2 linked regions of the Martelella mediterranea DSM 17316 genome follow. The protein of the gene in region 1 interacts with the protein of each later gene in a pairwise test. Links are inferred from orthologs where the notes say so. Each region holds a gene or a part of one and is shown in the gene's direction. Other genes may lie near its edges. The genes, in order: Mame_RS11280 and def.

The links.
Region 2: the proteins of Mame_RS11280 (region 1) and def interact in binary tests that used the Escherichia coli proteins (3 or more experiments, as listed by UniProt). The link is inferred for Martelella mediterranea DSM 17316 from one-to-one orthologs.

What each region holds. Positions count from the first base shown.
Region 1 is NZ_CP020330.1:2,405,624-2,414,507, forward strand. What follows is about bases 4,141-6,991. They hold Mame_RS11280 (aspartate-semialdehyde dehydrogenase), read left to right. Parts: upstream 4,141-4,975; coding sequence 4,976-6,007; downstream 6,008-6,991. Other genes in these bases: Mame_RS11270 (phosphatase PAP2 family protein), read left to right, coding at 4,141-4,711; Mame_RS27515 (hypothetical protein), read left to right, coding at 4,739-4,861; Mame_RS11285 (carbonic anhydrase), read right to left, coding at 6,084-6,791; Mame_RS11290 (helix-turn-helix domain-containing protein), read right to left, coding at 6,948-6,991. Outside these bases: Mame_RS11250 (glycerate kinase type-2 family protein), read left to right, coding at 1-482; Mame_RS11255 (polysaccharide deacetylase family protein), read left to right, coding at 677-1,651; leuB (3-isopropylmalate dehydrogenase), read left to right, coding at 1,788-2,903; Mame_RS11265 (phosphatase PAP2 family protein), read left to right, coding at 2,959-3,750; more of Mame_RS11270, read left to right, coding at 3,881-4,140; more of Mame_RS11290, read right to left, coding at 6,992-7,919; Mame_RS11295 (CaiB/BaiF CoA transferase family protein), read right to left, coding at 8,116-8,884.
Region 2 is NZ_CP020330.1:4,048,394-4,057,246, reverse strand. What follows is about bases 2,114-4,933. They hold def (peptide deformylase), read left to right. Parts: upstream 2,114-3,175; coding sequence 3,176-3,691; downstream 3,692-4,933. Other genes in these bases: truA (tRNA pseudouridine(38-40) synthase TruA), read left to right, coding at 4,905-4,933; fmt (methionyl-tRNA formyltransferase), read left to right, coding at 3,967-4,905; Mame_RS18895 (DNA recombination protein RmuC), read right to left, coding at 2,114-3,019. Outside these bases: mmsB (multiple monosaccharide ABC transporter permease), read left to right, coding at 1-305; Mame_RS18900 (ribokinase), read right to left, coding at 771-1,670; more of Mame_RS18895, read right to left, coding at 1,847-2,113; more of truA, read left to right, coding at 4,934-5,657; arsC (arsenate reductase (glutaredoxin)), read left to right, coding at 5,738-6,151; arsenical resistance protein ArsH, read left to right, coding at 6,172-6,864; Mame_RS18865 (hypothetical protein), read right to left, coding at 6,890-7,354; Mame_RS18860 (hypothetical protein), read right to left, coding at 7,418-8,002; dapE (succinyl-diaminopimelate desuccinylase), read right to left, coding at 7,986-8,853. UniProt on the Escherichia coli protein: Removes the formyl group from the N-terminal Met of newly synthesized proteins. Requires at least a dipeptide for an efficient rate of reaction. N-terminal L-methionine is a prerequisite for activity but the enzyme has broad specificity at other positions.

The sequences.
Region 1 (8,884 bases):
CAGCCGACGCGGCGCGCGAGGCCGGGCTCGACGTGCTGGTGCTCGGCGATACGATCGAGGGGGAGGCGAAGGATGTCGGGATCGTCCATGCCGGTATCGCCGGCTCCGTCGTCCACCACGGCGTGCCCGCCAAACGGCCCGCAATCATCCTTTCGGGCGGCGAAACCAGCGTGACCGTGAAGGGTGAGGGAAGGGGCGGCCGCAATGTCGAATTCCTGCTCTCGCTTGCCGTCGAACTCAACGGGCTTGAAGGCGTCTATGCCCTTGCCGGCGATACCGACGGCGTTGACGGGCGCGAAGAGGTGGCCGGCGCCGTGATCGGGCCGGACACGCTCGAACGCGCGCGGTTGCTCGGCCTCGATGCCCGCGCCGCGCTTGCCGACAATGACGGACACGGATTTTTCGAGGCGCTGGGCGACCAGGTGATCACCGGCCCGACGCTCACCAATGTCAATGATTTCCGGGCAATTTTGATTCTCTGAATTGTAACCCGCATCGTGGAACCGGCGCGCTTGCGGCGCGCCGGCGGTCCGTGCGCGCGAAATCGCGGCGCGGCCGGCTGAATGTTCGCTCCATTTTACGCTTTGGTAACCATATTCGCACATTTTTTGCGGGAGCCCGCGCGGCGAATCCCGCGATGCGCGTCCGGCATCTGGTTGGTTGAAGTGGATTACCAATGCGTCGTTTTGTAACCGGTCTTGCAGGCCTTTGCGTTCTCGCGCTCGCTTCCTGCGCCTCCAACGGGGAGCGCGATACCACGATCCTCAAGACCGCGCTGCTGCCGGCTCCGGCGCGCGTTATCTCGGACGGTCCGAATGCCATCGAGGTCATCACCACGGGTTCGATTGGGGAGATCATGCCGATAGAGGAAGCGCCGCTGCAGCTCGGGTCCATCCATTCGCGAGTCGTGGACGGCGCCGATCGCGGCGCGCAGGTCATGACCATCAGCCTCGGCGAGGACGGCCGGCCGGAACACCATCCGCTCGCGGGCCGCACGATCTATCTGGACGAGACCCGAGACATCACGCTGGCACCGCTCGAAGTGGTGCTGACCTTTGATGACGGCCCGGTGCCCGGTCGCACCAATGTGGTGCTGGATGCGCTCGATGCTTATGGCGTCAAGGGCCTGTTCTTCATGGTCGGCCAGATGGCGCATTATTATCCCGAGACGGCGGCGATGGTCTCCGAAGGCGGCCACACGATCGCCACCCACACGTATTCGCACCCCTATCTGCCGGCCCTTGGCCATGACGCGGCCGTCGCCAATATCGACAAGGGCAGGGCGGTTGTGCAAGAGACGACCGGCGAGACGCCGTATTTCTTCCGCTTTCCTTATCTCGCCGAAAACGAATGGCTCGACCGTGCGCTTGCCAGCCGCGGCCTGATCCCTGTCGGCGCCGATGTCGATTCCCTCGATTATCGCGAGGCGACCACCGAGCAACTGGTGGAGCGGGTGATGCGCGGCCTTGAGGCCCGCGGCGGCGGCATCGTGCTGATGCATGATCTGCAGGGCCGCACGGCCCGCGCCATCGGCCCGCTGCTCGCGCGGCTGGAGGAGGGCGGCTACAAGGTGGTGCAGCTTAAATACGGCACCCCGCCGCTAAAGGACGATACGCTGGTGGCGCGGCTCCAGACAAATCCCCTGCGATAGCTTTCGTGCGCGCACGTACCGCAACGGCGTTCAACCGCCTTGAAATGCGCGATCCCGCGGTCTAGAACCGCCTCGGCCCGCCAGAGGCGCCGACATCCCGGATGGCGCGCGGCCAACAAGCACCGAGGGAGGCATCATGAGCCATCGTAAACTCTTTCTTCTGCCCGGCGACGGCATCGGCCCGGAAATCACCGAGGAATTCGTCAAGGTCATCAGCCTTTTGAACGACAAGGCCAGCGCGGGTTTTGAAATCGAGCGCGGACTTGTCGGTGGCGCGGCCTATGATGCCCATGGCAAGGCGATCTCCGACGATGACATGGCGCGGGCGATGGCTGCCGATGCGGTGATGTTCGCCGCCGTCGGCGGTCCGAAATGGGACAATGTCGCCTATGACGTGCGCCCGGAAGCAGGCCTGCTGCGCCTGCGCAAGGATCTGGAACTGTTCGCCAATCTGCGCCCGGCGATCTGCTATGCCGCTCTTGCGGCGTCGTCCTCGCTGAAGCCGGAACTGGTCGAAGGCCTCGATATCCTGATCGTGCGCGAGCTCACCGGCGGCGTCTATTTCGGCGAGCCGAAGGAAATCATCGACCTCGGCAATGGTCAGCAGCGCGCGATCGACACTCAGGTCTACGATACCTACGAGATCGAGCGCATCGCCGCCGTCGCCTTTGAACTGGCGCGCACCCGCGATAACCGCGTCTGCTCGATGGAGAAGCGCAATGTGATGAAGTCCGGCCTGTTCTGGAACCAGGTCGTGACGCGCGTTCACAAGGAAAAATTCGCCGATGTCGAGCTGTCGCACATGCTCGCCGACGCCGGCGGCATGCAGCTCGTGCGCGCGCCTAAGCAGTTCGACGTGATCGTCACCGACAACCTGTTCGGCGACATGCTCTCGGATGTGGCCGCGATGCTGACCGGCTCGCTCGGCATGCTGCCCTCGGCCTCGCTCGGCGCGGAAGATGCCGTCACCGGCAAGCGCAAGGCGATGTACGAGCCCGTCCATGGCTCGGCGCCCGATATCGCAGGGCAGGGCGTTGCCAATCCGCTCGCCATGCTGGCCTCGTTCGCCATGTGCCTGCGCTATTCGTTCAACATGATCGAAGAGGCTGAAGCGCTCGACGCCGCGATCGCCAAGGTGCTCGATGACGGGCTGCGCACCGGCGACATTATGGCGCCCGGCTGCCGCAAGGTCGGCACCAGCGAAATGGGCGATGCCGTGGTCGCCGCCTTTGCCGCCACGCTCGGCGTTTGAAGATGAAGGTCGGCGGCGGGGTTTATAACCGCCGCCGCCGCGCTATCTTGTCGGGATGAACGAGACCCGCGAAGACCTTCCCAAAACCGGTATCCGCATGCCGCCGTTGTTCTGGAAGCGGCGCGTTGCGCACGAGACCTTCCGCCTTTCCGCCACCTGCTGGCCGTGGTTTCTTCTGCCCGCCGCGACTCTGGCGCTGTTATGCATGGCGACGCTTGACGGCCCGGTGGCCTCCGCGCGCGATGCCATGTCGTCGCGGTTCCAGGATTTCGCCGCGCGGCTGACCGATGTCACCACCGCGCCGTGGATATTGGGCGCAAGCGGGACTGTGACCGTCCTCGCCTATGTCGCTATCGCCTGCCTTGCCAGCCCGCGGGTGAAATTCCGCGCCGCGCTTGTGCTGCATCAGGGTTTTTACCTGTTCTGTTCCGTCGCGCTCGCCAGCGCCACCGTCAATGTCGTCAAACGCCTGATCGGCCGGGCGCGTCCGACGCTGTTCGATACGGTCGGCGACCTGCACTTCAATGTCGGCGTCTGGGCCTATGATTACGCAAGCTTCCCCTCGGGCCATTCGACGACATCGGGCGCGATCTTCGCCGGGCTGGCGCTGCTCTATCCACGGCTCGGGCCGTTCTTCGCCGCCTTCGCCATCTTCTTCGGCTTCGCCCGCATCGCCGTTGGCGCGCATTATCCAAGCGATGTCTCGGCGGGCCTGTTCTACGGGGCCTGGATTTCCGTGCTCGTGGCCTGCTTTTTCGCTCGCTACCGGCTGCTGTTCGCCGTGCCGGAAAGGGGCCTGCCGGTGCGTCGAACGCGTCCGCGCCTGCGCGACCGGTTGCGGTCGTAATCTTCCTGTTATGTGGAAAAGTTAGTTGCTTTTGCGAAGCCGGGTCGGCCGCGGGCGTTGATGCCGCTGCCCGGCTCGTCTAACATCCGCCTGGCCGGTGGGGATGCCGGTGTGAATATTCGGAGGGGCGATGACGGTACGCTACCGCTGGTTCAGCCAGCGCAGAAAACTCAAGGACCAGAAGTGGCCGTGCACGCATTGGCGCGGTTTCATGGTCGGCGTGGCGGGCCTTTTGTTCGTCGCCTTCGCGATCCTCGATTATCCCGTCGGGCTGATGGCCCGCGATCTCTCCGGTCCGATCAGGGAGTATGGCGAGTTCATCACCCATTTCGGCCAGTCGGAGTGGATACTGATCACCAGTGTCCTTGTGTTCGCGCTTGGCATGACGGCGGCCGGGGCGGCGGATGAGGCGGATCGGCGCACCCGCGCCAAGGGCGTGTTTCTGGCGCAGGCGGCAAGCTTCGTGTTTGCCGCGGTCGCGCTTTCCGGCCTGGCCGTCAATCTTCTGAAGGGGCTGATCGGCAGGCCGCGGCCGAACATGCTGGTCTATTACGACCTGAGCCCGTTTGCCTTCGATCCCATGAGCTTTGCCGGGCAGTATTCCAGTTTCCCTTCGGGGCATGCCACCACGGTTGCCGCGATCTTCACGGCGGCGGCGTTTTTCCTGCCGCGCCACCGCATCCTGTTTTTCAGCCTCGCCGTCTGCATAGCGATGAGCCGCATCATCGTAGGCGCGCATTATCCGAGCGATGTCATCGCCGGGCTCGCCTTCGGAAGCTGGTTTACGTATCTGACCGCGATCATCTTTTCGCGCTATCGCATGGTGTTCAGCATCGATCCGCACGGCTGGCCGGTGCCGCGCAACGGCTTTTCCGCGCTGAAGCCGGAATTCATGCGCAAGCACCCGCACCATGCAGCGCCGCAAACAGACCTTGACTTGACCACGCAAAAGGGTCATTAGCCTTCGCGGTAGAAGGAAAAGCCGAATATGCCGCTGTTCGCGCGTCACATTGCTGCTGATATCACCCCGGCGCCCCGCGCCGGCGGCCGGATATCGCCTTCCCGCAGTTTCATGAAAACAGCCAAGAAAACGACGACAAAAACCGTCTGACGTTCCTGGCCTACCGCTCTCTCCCCGGTCACGCCGGGGACGGGAAGATGCCGTTTCGGCCGCTCTTCCACTCCCGCGATTTTCGAGGAGAGAAACGAAAGAGAGCTTATCATCATGGGTTTCAAGATTGCAGTCGTGGGCGCTACCGGCAATGTCGGGCGCGAAATGCTGTCCATCCTCGAAGAGCGCGGCTTTCCCGCCGATGAGGTCGTGGCGCTCGCCTCCAGCCGTTCCGTCGGCACGGAAGTCTCCTACGGCGACAAGACGCTGAAGGTGAAGAACCTCGAAAACCATGACTTTTCCGACACCGATATCTGCCTGATGTCGGCCGGCGGCACGGTCTCGCAGAAGTGGTCGCCGAAAATTGCCGCCAAGGGCTGCGTCGTCATCGACAACTCCTCGGCCTGGCGTTACGACGCCGACGTGCCGCTGATCGTGCCGGAGGTCAATCCGGATGCGATCGAGGGCTTCCGCAAGCGCAACATCATCGCCAACCCGAACTGCTCGACCGCCCAGCTCGTTGTCGCGCTGAAGCCGCTGCATGATCGCGCCACGATCAAGCGGCTGGTGGTCTCGACCTATCAATCGGTTTCGGGCGCCGGCAAGGACGGCATGGATGAACTGTTCAACCAGACCCGCGCCGTCTTCGTCGCCGACCCGATCGAGACCAAGAAGTTCACCAAGCGCATCGCCTTCAACGTGATTCCGCACATCGACAGCTTCATGGAAGACGGCTACACCAAGGAAGAATGGAAGGTGCTGGCCGAGACCAAGAAGATGCTCGACCCGAAGATCAGGGTCACCTGCACCGCCGTGCGCGTGCCGGTGTTCATCGGCCATTCGGAATCGGTCAATATCGAGTTCGAGAAGGAAATCACAGCCGATGAGGCTCGCGACATCCTGCGCGAGGCGCCCGGCTGCCAGGTGATCGACAAGCATGAGGACGGCGGCTACATGACCCCGGTCGAATGCGCCGGCGAGGACTCCACCTTCATCTCCCGCATCCGCGAGGATGCGACCGTCGAGAATGGCCTCGCCATGTGGGTGGTCGCCGACAATCTGCGCAAGGGCGCGGCGCTGAACGCGATCCAGATCGCGGAGCTGCTGGTGGAGCGCAAGCTGGTGAAGCCGCGCGCGATGGCGTGATGCCTTCTCCCGAATAGCAAACGGCGCCGGGATTTCTTCCGGCGACGTTTGTGTTTTCAGGGATGTTCGGTCGGCTTTACAGAAATGCCACCTTGCCGGTCGCGATATCGTAGACGCCGGCGATTGATTTCACCGTGCCCGATTCATTCATGTCGCTGAGAATTGGTCCGGTTTCCGCGGCGATGCGGGCGTTATAGACCGCATTCTCGGCGGTAGCGGCGGCAAGCAGATCCTCGGGGTTCTGCTGCATGGCGTTGTAGACGGCGGGACGAATGGCATTGACCAGGCTCGGCAGATGGCCCGGCGGCAGTTCGTTATCGCGGATCGAATCGATGGTCGCGCGTATCGCCCCGCAACTGGTGTGGCCGAGAACCATGACGGCCTGAACGCCGAGAACGGCGGCCGCGAATTCGAGGCTGGCGATGCCGTCCTCACTCAGGAAATTTCCGGCGACGCGTACGACGAACAGATCGCCCGGCGCCTGATCGAAGATCAGTTCCGGCACCACGCGCGAATCCGCGCAGGCGACGATCGCGGCAAAGGGCGACTGGCCGGCAGCCCTGGTGTTGCGCGTCACCGAGTGGTCGGCATTGTTCGGCGTGTTGGCGACATAGCGCGCATTGCCGTCCATCAGGCGCTGGATCGCCTCATCGGGGGAAGCCGGCGGGGTGGCCGTGGTTTGGGCGAAAGCGCGCCCGCCAAACGGAACCGCAAGCGAAAGCGCCAAACCGCCCATCAATAGGCCGCGACGGCCGAGTGTTCCACTATCGCATTGATCGCACATGGCATTATCCTCCTGCTGCGGCGCGCGATGCGGCCGCTCTGACCCTGTTGGTTTACCGATCCTGCAGGACCGGCAAGTGCAGTTTTTCTGATTGCCGTGATACGCTTACAGCGACAGCTATTATTGGCTATCCGATTTCCGCAAAATTGCGGAAAATCAGTTCCGGCGGCAAGCGGCGAGCGTGACCGACGGCGTTTCGCCGAAGATGCGCCTGTAATCGCCCGAGAAACGGCCAAAATGCAGGAAGCCGTGCTGCATCGCCACCCGCGTCACCGTCGTCTGGTGCGGGCTGGCTGCGGCAAGCGCCGCACGCGCCCGGTTGAGGCGCAGCAGGCGCAGATAGGCATTGGGCGACATGCCGATATATTCATGAAACGCATATTGCAGCCGGCGTTGCGAGACGCCGGTGGCCGCGCAGATATCCACGATCGTCGGCAGTCGGTCGCTTTCCACGCAGCTTTCTATATAGGCGCGCGCGAGGCTGCAAACGGCAAAGGCGCGGGCGCGCGCGGCACGCGAAAGGCCCTCGAAGCCCTCGCTATGGGCGGCCACCTGCAGGGCGGATTGCAGCAGCAGGTCCCTGATCATCGCGTTATCGCATGGTGTGCCGCGCTCAGGGGCTGCCTGGTCAGTGAAGGCCATGATATCTGCGGCGAGCCCCCCTTTCGAGGGCGTGGTCCATGACCGGATCGTCTCTGGCGCCTTCTCCCAGCGTCGCGGGTTGAGTATCCGCGCTCCTCGGATAAAGGCGGTCTGATCGAAGCTGATATAGGTCGTGCGCGTGCCGACTGGCACGTAAAGATCGAAATATGTGTGCTCCGGCAGAAAAAACACGGTATCCGGATGGTTGATGCCCTGATCGGAAAACCGGAATGCCTGGTCCGGGGTGCAATAGGAAAGCGTACACAGATTGGCCGGCGTTTTGCCGATCTTCTGGACCGATGCGGCCTGATCCTCATGCACGACCTGCTGGCTTCCGAGGTCGATCGTTTCCATGCGGCAAACGGTTTTGCCGCTGCCGAGTTGAAAACACTCCATGTCGATCCATGGCTGCATCGCGGCCTGGTCGGCCGCGCATGTCAGCACCGACGATCGCACTATCGGCGCAATCGTTACACTATCGGCCATACCCGCATCCCTCCGCCGATCGGTCCTCTGTCAACGGCGCCGCCGTGGCAAGACCGGAAGGACAGCTATCGACCGGGACCTCTATCATAAGAATATCACAAGATGAGAGAGAAGGGCGGCCTATATGCGCTGTGGCGAGCTTGCCAATCCATGACAAAGGCCGAGGAAATTCCGCCACCCGGCCAGCAACGGTCGATCAGTCCTTCTTCAGGCTGGCGAGAACCTCGACGGTATGTTCCCCGAGGGTCGGCGGTGGACGAACGGCGCAGCGTTCACCGTCAATGCGCCATGGCGGGGCGGTAAAGGCGACGTCCTCTCCCTGCGCCGTTCGGTGCGTGACCACCATCTCGGACGCCGCGGTGCGCGGATGTGTCAGCGCTTCGTAGAGCCCCAGGACCTCGCCGCATGGAATGCCGGCTGCCGAGAGGTTCTTCAGCAGGTCCGTGCGCCTGTGTTTGAGCAGTTCACGCTCCAGTTCCGGGATCAGCGCATCACGGTGCTGCGATCGCAGGATGTTGGTGGCATAGCGTGGATCATCGGCCATATCCGCCCGTCCAAGCGCATCCTGGCACAGGGACCTGAACTGGCGGTTGTTGCCGACCGCGATGACGAGCGGTCCGTCAGCCGCGTCGAACACGCCATAGGGCACGATCGACGGATGCGCATTGCCGTATCGCGGCGGATCCGATTTCATCACCAGGGCATCGAGTCCGTAATAGGCGCTGAGCGTCACGCCGCAATCATAGAGCGAGAGATCGACGCGACGGCCGCGTCCGGTCCTTTGAACCTGCACCAGCGCGGCGAGTATCGCCTGGGCCGCATACATGCCGGTAAACATGTCGACGACAGCGACGCCGAATTTCAGCGGCGGACGCCCGGCCTCGCCATTGATCGCCATCAGGCCGCTCTCGCCCTGGACGACGAGGTCGTAACCCGAGCGCTTGGCCTCTTCCCCGGCCCGGTCA
Region 2 (8,853 bases), 1.6 Mb from region 1 along the record:
TCGTGAACATGGGCATGCTGGCCGCTCTCGCCGGTCTGGTGTTCGCCGCCCGCCTCAACATCGCCACGCCCAAGGCCGGCAACGGTTTCGAGCTTGATGTGATCGCGGCGGTGTTCATCGGCGGCGCGTCGATGTCGGGCGGTGTCGGCAAGATCGTCGGCGCGGTGGTCGGCGCCTTCATCATGGGCATCATGAATAACGGCATGTCGATCATGGGCATCGGCATCGATTACCAGCAGGTGATCAAGGGCCTGGTGCTGCTCGCCGCCGTCGTCTTCGACGTCTACAACAAGAACAAGGCCTGATTTTCTGCAGGAAAGGCAGGGCGATATAGCCCTGCCGCTCCGCTCGCGATGCGTGACCCCGACACGAAAAACCCCGGCACATCGGGGGATGATGTGCCGGGGCGCGGGGCGCACCCCCTTTTTCCAGACTGCCGGACGAGCCGGCACCTTGGCGCGTCTGGATAGGGCAATAACGCGTCATCTCGCAAAATGGACCAAAAGAAAAGTAAAAAATTTAACAATTGGGGCGCGCGCCCGAATATCCGGGCTCTTGCGGCAACGCGGGAGGGCAGCGCCAGACGGGCGCAGCTGCCTTTTGAAATAGGGCGCTCGGGTCGGGGGTCTACCTGAAAGACGAATGTGGTTTTGCATTTCCGCCGTCCGACAAGGTCAAAAAGCCTTGCTTGGCTAGATCATCGGGCGTTTGGTCTGAACCACCCGATGATCTCCGGGAAATGGATGGCGTAATGCCAGGGGCCGATGATTTCAGGCCCGTGCGTCGACCGCTTCTTTTTCCGGGATGGACGGCTGGGCGCCGGGCTTGAGGCAGGCGAGCGCGCCTGCGACGGCGGCCCGGTGCGCGGCCTTTGCGAAGGGCAGTCCCTGATCGAGACCGCTTGCGAAATAGCCGCAGAAGGTGTCGCCCGCGCCGACGGTGTCGACCGGGTCGATCTTCAGAGCGTCGATGCGGTGGAAGTCGCCCTCATGCATGGCAACCACGCCCTCGGCCCCGAGCGTGATGACGATGGTCTGGCCGGTTTCGTCATGGCGGGTTTTCAGCATGGCGATCCGCCCTTCGCTGCCGAGCTCTTCGGCCCCGACAAGCCGCTCGAATTCGGTCTCGTTGGCAATCACGATATCGGCGAGCGCGCCGAGCTCGGCCGCTTCCGGCGTCAGCGGCGCGGTGTTGAGGATCGTACGGATACCCTTTTCGCGGGCGCTCTTGAGCGCGGTGCGAATGGCATTGGCCGGAATTTCGAGCTGCAGCACCAATATGTCGTCCGCCGCCATTCCCGCCACGACAGCCTCGGCATCTGCCTCGGTGACCTCGCCATTGGCCGCGGCATTGATGACGATGACGTTTTCGCCGTCGCCGCCGACAAGGATCATCGCCGTGCCGGTGGGGCCATTGGTGGTTTTCACGGCTGAAAGGTCGACGCCGGCCTCGGCAAGAAGGGCGGTTGCGGCGGATGCGAACTCGTCATTGCCGACAGCCCCTGCCATGGCGACAGCGGAGCCGGCGCGGCGCGCGGCAAGCGCCTGGTTTGCGCCCTTGCCGCCTTGAGCCGTGGCAAAGGAGGTTCCCGCCACGGTTTCGCCCGGCTTCGGCAGGCGCGGCGTGGTGGCGATGAGATCCATATTGATGGAACCGAAAACCGTGATCATGGCAGTACTCCCGTCAGCCTCGCCTGGTCGACGCGAAGGCTTCCGCCGGAAGGCGAGACCGTCTTCCACGCCCCGCCGATCCGGCACACTCAAACACCGCATCCAGTCAGCCGATCGCAAAACCGACCGCCAATGCATTCCCTTGCGCTTTTATTGCGCGCAAGCGGCGATGGCAATCAGTCCTCGTCGACGACGCGCAGTTTCATGCGGCCGAGCCCCTGCTGTCCCTCGTCAAGGGTGGAAGACGGCTCCGCCTCCTTTCGACCGGTTTCGAATTCCAGCGTCGCGATCCGTTCGCCGCGCCGGGCGATCTTGCCCGTCGATATCCGGATCGTCTCGACATCCTGGCGGGCCTGGTTGAAATGGTTTTCCAGCTTTGCCACGCGCTCGTTGAGGCGCGTCAGGTCCGCCAGCAGATTGGCAACCTCGCCCTGTATCAGATGCGCCTGTTCGCGCATGCGCTGGTCCTTCATCACCGCCTGCACGACCTGGATCGACAACAGCAGCAGCGTCGGTGAGACGATCACCACGCGCATGGCATGGGCGCGCTGGACGACCGCCTCGTAATGCTCGTGGATATCCGCGAAAATCGATTCGGACGGCACGAACAGGAAGGCCGTGTCTTGCGTTTCTCCGGGCAGCAGATATTTGCTGGCGATATCGCGGAGATGGGTCTCGAGATCGCGGCGGAAGCGCTGGCTGGCGGCGCGCGCTGCCTCGTCGCTTTCCGCCGCGCGCATCGCGTTCCAGGATTCGAGCGGAAACTTGGCGTCGATGATCAAGGGCGGCGCGCCATTCGGCATGTCGACCACGCAGTCCGGGCGGGTGCCGTTCGACAGCGTCGCCTGGAACCGGAAGCTTCCGGCGGGTAGGGCATCGGCGATGATCGCTTCCATCCGCCCCTGACCGAATGCGCCGCGGGTCTGCTTGTTGGAAAGGATTGCCTGCAGGCCGACCACGTCCTTGGCCAGCGACTGGATATTGTTCTGCGCCGCATCGATGACAGCAAGCCGCTCCTGCAGGCGGCGGAGGTTCTCGTGGGTGGTCTGGTGCTGCTGGTGCAGCGTGGTGCCGATCCGCTGTGACAGGCCATCGAGGCGGGAGCCGAGCGCGGCATTCAGCTCCGACTGGCGGCTGCCGAACAGTTCCGCCATCGTCGCCATGCGGCCCTGCATCTCGCTCTGCGCCTGCACCAGTTGCTGCAGCTCGCGTTCAAGCCCCTTTTCCTGCCGCCCGCCGCCGCGGCGGGCCAGGAGAATGACGAGAGCGGCAATCAGAATGCACAACGCCCCGGCCATGGCGAGCATCGCCGTGTCCGCCGCCGCCAGTCGGGCCATCACTGCATCCATCACATCACCTCTCTTATGGTGAGCCTAGCGCAGATTCTTCTTGAAAGAAAGATCAAAACGTGAACAAAATGATTTACGGAAATAACGGGAAGGGAGGTTTGGGGCAGAACGTATGAAAAGATTTCCCCTCGGGCGAACATGCGCTATGGGGAGGGCATGACCACGATGCCACTGATTATCTTGCCGGACCCTCTGCTGCGCACGGTCTCGAAACCGGTCGAGCGCATAGACGACGACCTGAAGAAATTTGCCGACGATATGCTGGAGACCATGTATGAGGCTCCGGGCATCGGCCTTGCCGCGATCCAGGTTGGCGTGCCTCGCCGCATGCTGGTTCTGGATGTCGCCAACAAGGACGAGGGCGAGAAGCAGCCCATGGTGGTGATCAATCCCACCGTGTTGCACAGCTCGGACGAGCGCTCGGTCTATGAGGAGGGCTGCCTGTCGATCCCGGAGTTCTATGCCGAGGTGGAGCGTCCGGCGAGTGTGCGGGTGCGCTATACCGACCTTGCCGGCAAGGAACAGGAAATCGAGGCCGAGGGCTTGCTCGCCACTTGCCTGCAGCATGAGATCGACCATCTCGACGGCGCGCTGTTCATCGATTATCTGTCGCGCCTGAAGCGTGACCGGGTGATCAAGAAGTTCGCCAAGGCGGCCAAGCACAAGCTTTAGGACAGTTCGCTGCCAGCCGGCACGCAGGAGAATGCGTCGAGACGGAGCAGGCGGCGCGGTTCCCGCGTTGCCTTCGCATACCACGGCTCAAGGGCCGGCCTGCCTGCGAGGTCGAAAATGGCGTCTCGGTTTTTCAGCGCGCCGAGAAGTCGGTTGTTGTCTGGCGTTCCTCCTTATGCGGCGGATTTGCCTTTTGCGGCGCGGCATTCTCGTTTATCTGACCAGTTGCCGTATATTCACGTTTGCCTTTTTGCGCGGGCCCGGAAGGAGCGATCATGAGCCTCAGGATTATTTTCATGGGCACGCCCGATTTTTCCGTTCCCACCCTCAGGGCGCTGAAGGAGGCGGGCCACGAGATTGTCTGCGTCTACACCCAGCCGCCGCGGGCGGCCGGCCGGCGCGGGCTGGCGGAGGTCAAGTCGCCAGTGCATCAGGCGGCCGAACTGCTAGGCCTGCCGGTGCGCACGCCGGAGAATTTTCGCGCTGACGAGGATCGCGCCGCCTTCGCCGCGCTTGATGCCGATGTTGCGGTGGTGGTTGCCTATGGCCTGCTGCTGCCGGAAGCGATCCTGAACGGGACGCGGCTTGGCGCCTATAATGGCCATGCTTCGCTGCTGCCCCGCTGGCGGGGCGCGGCACCCATCCAGCGCGCGATCATGGCCGGCGACAGCGAGACCGGCATGATGATCATGAAGATGGAAAAGGGGCTCGATACCGGGCCTGTGGCGCTGACCAAGCGGGTCGCGATCGGTCCGGACATGACGGCGGGCGCGCTGCACGACCGGCTGATGCATGACGGCGCGCGACTGATGGCGGAGGCGATGGCGAAGCTCGAGGTCGGCGACCTGCCGCTTTCACCGCAGGCCGAAGACGGCGTCACCTATGCGAAGAAGATCGACAAGGGCGAGACCCGGATCGATTTCAGCCGACCGGCCGCCGAGGTGCATAATCATATCCGGGGGCTTGCGCCATTTCCGGGCGCGTGGATGGAGGTGCCGGCGGGCAAGCGGCTGGAGCGGGTCAAGGTGCATGAAAGCGCGCTCGGCGAAGGCGAGGGCGCGCCGGGAACCGTGCTCGCGGGACCAGACCTCACGATCGCCTGCGGGAAGGGCGCTGTGCGGCTCATCCGGTTGCAGAAGGCCGGCGGAAAGCCGCTTTCGGCCGAGGATTTCCTGCGCGGCACGCCGCTTGCCCCGGCAACGGTGCTTGCCTGATGCCGCGTTACCGCCTGAAGGTCGAATATGACGGCACGGCCTTTGTCGGCTGGCAACGCCAGGCCGAGGGGCGCTCGGTGCAGAGCGCGCTGGAGGAGGCGATTGCCGGGTTTTCCGGCGAGACCGTTTCCATCCGCGGGGCGGGACGTACGGATTCCGGCGTTCATGCCCGGGGGCAGGTGGTGCATCTCGATCTTGCCAAACCCTGGAGCCCGTTCACAATTCTGAACGCAGTCAATGCGCATCTGAGGCTCGCCGGCGACGGTATTTCGGTGGTCGATGTGGTCGAGGCTGAACCCGATTTCGATGCCCGGTTTTCCGCACTTCGGCGGCATTATCTCTACCGCATCATAAACCGCCGCGCCCATCCCGCGCTGGAATGGAAGCGCGGCTGGTGGGTGCCGAAGCCGCTCGATCACGCGGCGATGCACGCGGCGGCCCAGGTGCTTGTCGGCAGACACGATTTCACCACCTTCCGCTCGGTGCAGTGCCAGGCGAAATCGCCGGTGCGCACGCTCGATCGGCTCGATGTCACGCGGGAGGGCGAGATCATCGAGATCCGCGCCACCGCCCAGAGCTTCCTGCACAACCAGATCCGCTCCTTTGCCGGAACATTGAAACTCGGCGGCGAGGGCAAGATGTCGGTGGATGATGTGCGGCAGGCGCTGGAGGCGCGCGACCGCAAGGCTTGCGGGCCGGTGGCTCCGCCGGAGGGGCTCTATTTCATGCAGGTGGATTATCCCGGCGATTGAACGACATCCGGCCGGGGCTTGCGTCCTTCGTTCTTCCAATATATCTATATTTCCAGCTTTATGGATATGTTGAGGTCCCGATGCCCGTCACCATCTACCACAATCCCGCCTGCGGAACGTCGCGCAACGTTCTGGCGATGATCCGGCAGTCCGGCGAGGCGCCGGAGATCATCGAATATCTGAAGACCCCGCCAACGCGCGAAAAGCTTCAGGAATTGATCGCGGCGATGGCAATTCCGGTGCGCGATCTGCTCCGCCGCAAGGGCACGCCCTATGATGAGCTTGGCCTCGATGATCCGGCGCTTTCCGATGCCGAACTGCTCGACGCCATGATGGCGCATCCGATCCTGATCAATAGACCGATCGTAGTGACGGAAAAGGGCGTAAAGCTGTGCCGCCCGTCGGAGACCGTGCTTGAAATCCTGCCAAACCCGGCCATCGGCGCGTTCACCAAGGAAGACGGCGAGGTTGTCTCGCCGCAGGCCAAAAAGTGAACCTGCCGGACGCCGAATCAATGCCCGCGCTCGATGAAACGGCCTTCCACCCCGTCGATCCCGAACGCCTGTTCACAGGCAACCGGATCGCGCATCCGCCAAGGGTGCTGATGCTGTACGGTTCGCTGCGCGAACGCTCCTATTCCCGGCTTCTGACGGAGGAGGCGGCGCGTTTGCTTGCGGCATTCGGCGCGGAGGTGCGGATTTTCGATCCGCATGGCCTACCGCTGGTCGGCAGTACCGATGAAAATCATCCGAAGGTCCAGGAGTTGCGGTCCGCTTCGATCTGGTCCGAGGCGCATGTCTGGTGCTCGCCCGAACGGCACGGCGCGATGAGTTCGGTCCTGAAAACCCAGATCGACTGGCTGCCGCTTTCCGCGGGCGGCGTGCGGCCGACACAGGGGCGCACGCTGGCGCTGATGCAGGTCTGCGGCGGGTCCCAGAGCTTCAACACCGTCAATCAGATGCGTATTCTCGGCCGGTGGATGCGGATGTTCACAATTCCCAATCAATCCTCGGTCGCCAAGGCCTACGAGGAGTTCGATGACAGCGGACGAATGAAGCCGTCATCCTATTATCGGCGCGTCGTCGATGTCATGGAGGAACTGGTCAAGTTCACCCTTCTATTACGCGGGCAGAGCGCATACCTCACGGAGCGCTATTCCGAGCGGATCGAGGCGGCCGAGAAGCATGCGCGCCAGACCGGCGCCTGACGCCGGAACGCGCGGCGACGCAGCCCTACTCTGTTGAAACGGTCTGGCCGGTGACGCAGGTGAGTTCGGTAAGCGGCGGCTGGGCGACCTGCATCTGATAGGCGGCGCGCTCTTCCTTGGTCTGGCAATAGGGTATCGTGACGTCGGAGAAGCCCTTCGCCTCCAGGCAGCGGTTGATCAGGCGCTGGCGCAGTTTTTCATTGGTGTCGTAGCTGTAGCTTTCCACCGGCGTGGTGTAGCCGCCCACTTCGCCGCATATGGTGGTGTCGCCATTGGTGTCGCAGCTCACAAAGCCTGGATAGCTGTAGCCGCCTGTCACCTCGGTCACCATGTTCTGCGGCACATCCTTCAGCGCGGCGATAAAGCACTGGTCATAGGCTTCCTGCCGCTCGGCGCGGGTCGAGCCTTCCTTGTAGAGAATCGAAACCGGTCCCGTCTGGCAGGCGACGAGCCCCAGCAGAACGGCGAGCGCCAGCGCTTTTCTGGTCATGACATATCCCCCGATGCATACAATTTTTGCGTGAGCGGCACCACCTGTCAAGTAAGGATGCTCTCACCCTCCAACGATATAGCGCGTGCCGATATCGGTGACCAGCAGCGCGGTGATCGCCGAGGCGATGATCGCCGCCGCCGTCGGCAACACTTTTTCACCCATCAGCATGTAGACGATCCGGATTTCGAACAGGAAAGCGCCGAGCAGCACGGTCTGGAACACGATCAGCACGATGGTCGCCAGCGGCTGCAGCCCGGTCGCGATCAGGAAGATCGCGAGTGCTGCGAAGATGTTCACCGGCAGGCTCAGCCAGTTGGTGGCGACGATGATCTTGAGAAAGGCGCGCGGCAGGCCGGAGACCATGCAGACGACGCCGAGCACGACCAGCGGCGCCATCCAGCTCAGCCCCTGGATCAATGCGGTGCGCAAAAGGGTAACGAGCGTGAGGTCGATCGGGGGCTGCACAAGGCGGGTAAGGCTCACCAGCTCGCTCGCCACCATCAGCGGCAGGCAATAGGCGAGCGCCCAGAACGAGCGCGCCACGCCCCGTTCGGTGAAATCGAGATAGCGCGCATGGGCCGGATCGGCCTTGAACAACAGCCAAAGTCCGCGCAGGTAGAAAAGGACCTCAGCAAGCAGCGGCAAGCGCGAACCACCTCTCTATGAAATGTCGATAGATTTCAGTGAGTTTTTCGAGGTCGACGACCGCCACCCGCTCATCCACCTTGTGCATGGTCTGGCCGACAAGGCCGAACTCGACAACCGGGCAGTAATCCTTGATGAAGCGCGCATCGGAGGTGCCGCCGGTGGTGGAAAGCTGCGGTGTTTTGCCGGTGACCGCCGCGATCGCTTCGGACAGGCTGCCGGCAAGCTGTTCGTCGCGGGTGAGAAACACCGGGCTCACGCGGCCGAGCCATTCGACCGTAAACCGGGTGGTATCCTTTCCGCCGGTGCGCGCCGCGTGGCCAAGCCGATCGAGGATCTCGGCCTTCAGCGTCTCCTCGCTCCACAGGTCGTTGAAACGGATGTTGAAGGTCGCCGTGGTTTTTTCCGGGATTACATTGGTGGCGGCATTGCCGGTATCGACCGATGTCACTTCCAGATTGGTCGGCGGAAACAGATCCGTGCCTTCATCCAGCGGTTTGCCCATCAGCGCGTCCAGCATGCCGGTCATCGTCCGCAGCGGATTGTCGGCGAGATGCGGATAGGCGACATGGCCCTGAATGCCGATCACCGTCAGCCGGCCGGTCAGCGAGCCTCTGCGACCGACCTTGATCATGTCGCCGAGCGCGTCCGGATTGGTCGGCTCGCCCACAAGGGCTGCGTCCCAGCGCTCGCCGCGGGCCTTTGCCCAGTGCAGCAGCTTGTCCGTGCCGTTGATGCCCGGACCTTCCTCATCGCCGGTGATCAGCAGCGACACGGAGGCCGGGGGCTTGCCGTTTTCGCCGATGAAGCGGGCGAGCGCGGCCACGAAACAGGCAATGCCGCCCTTCATG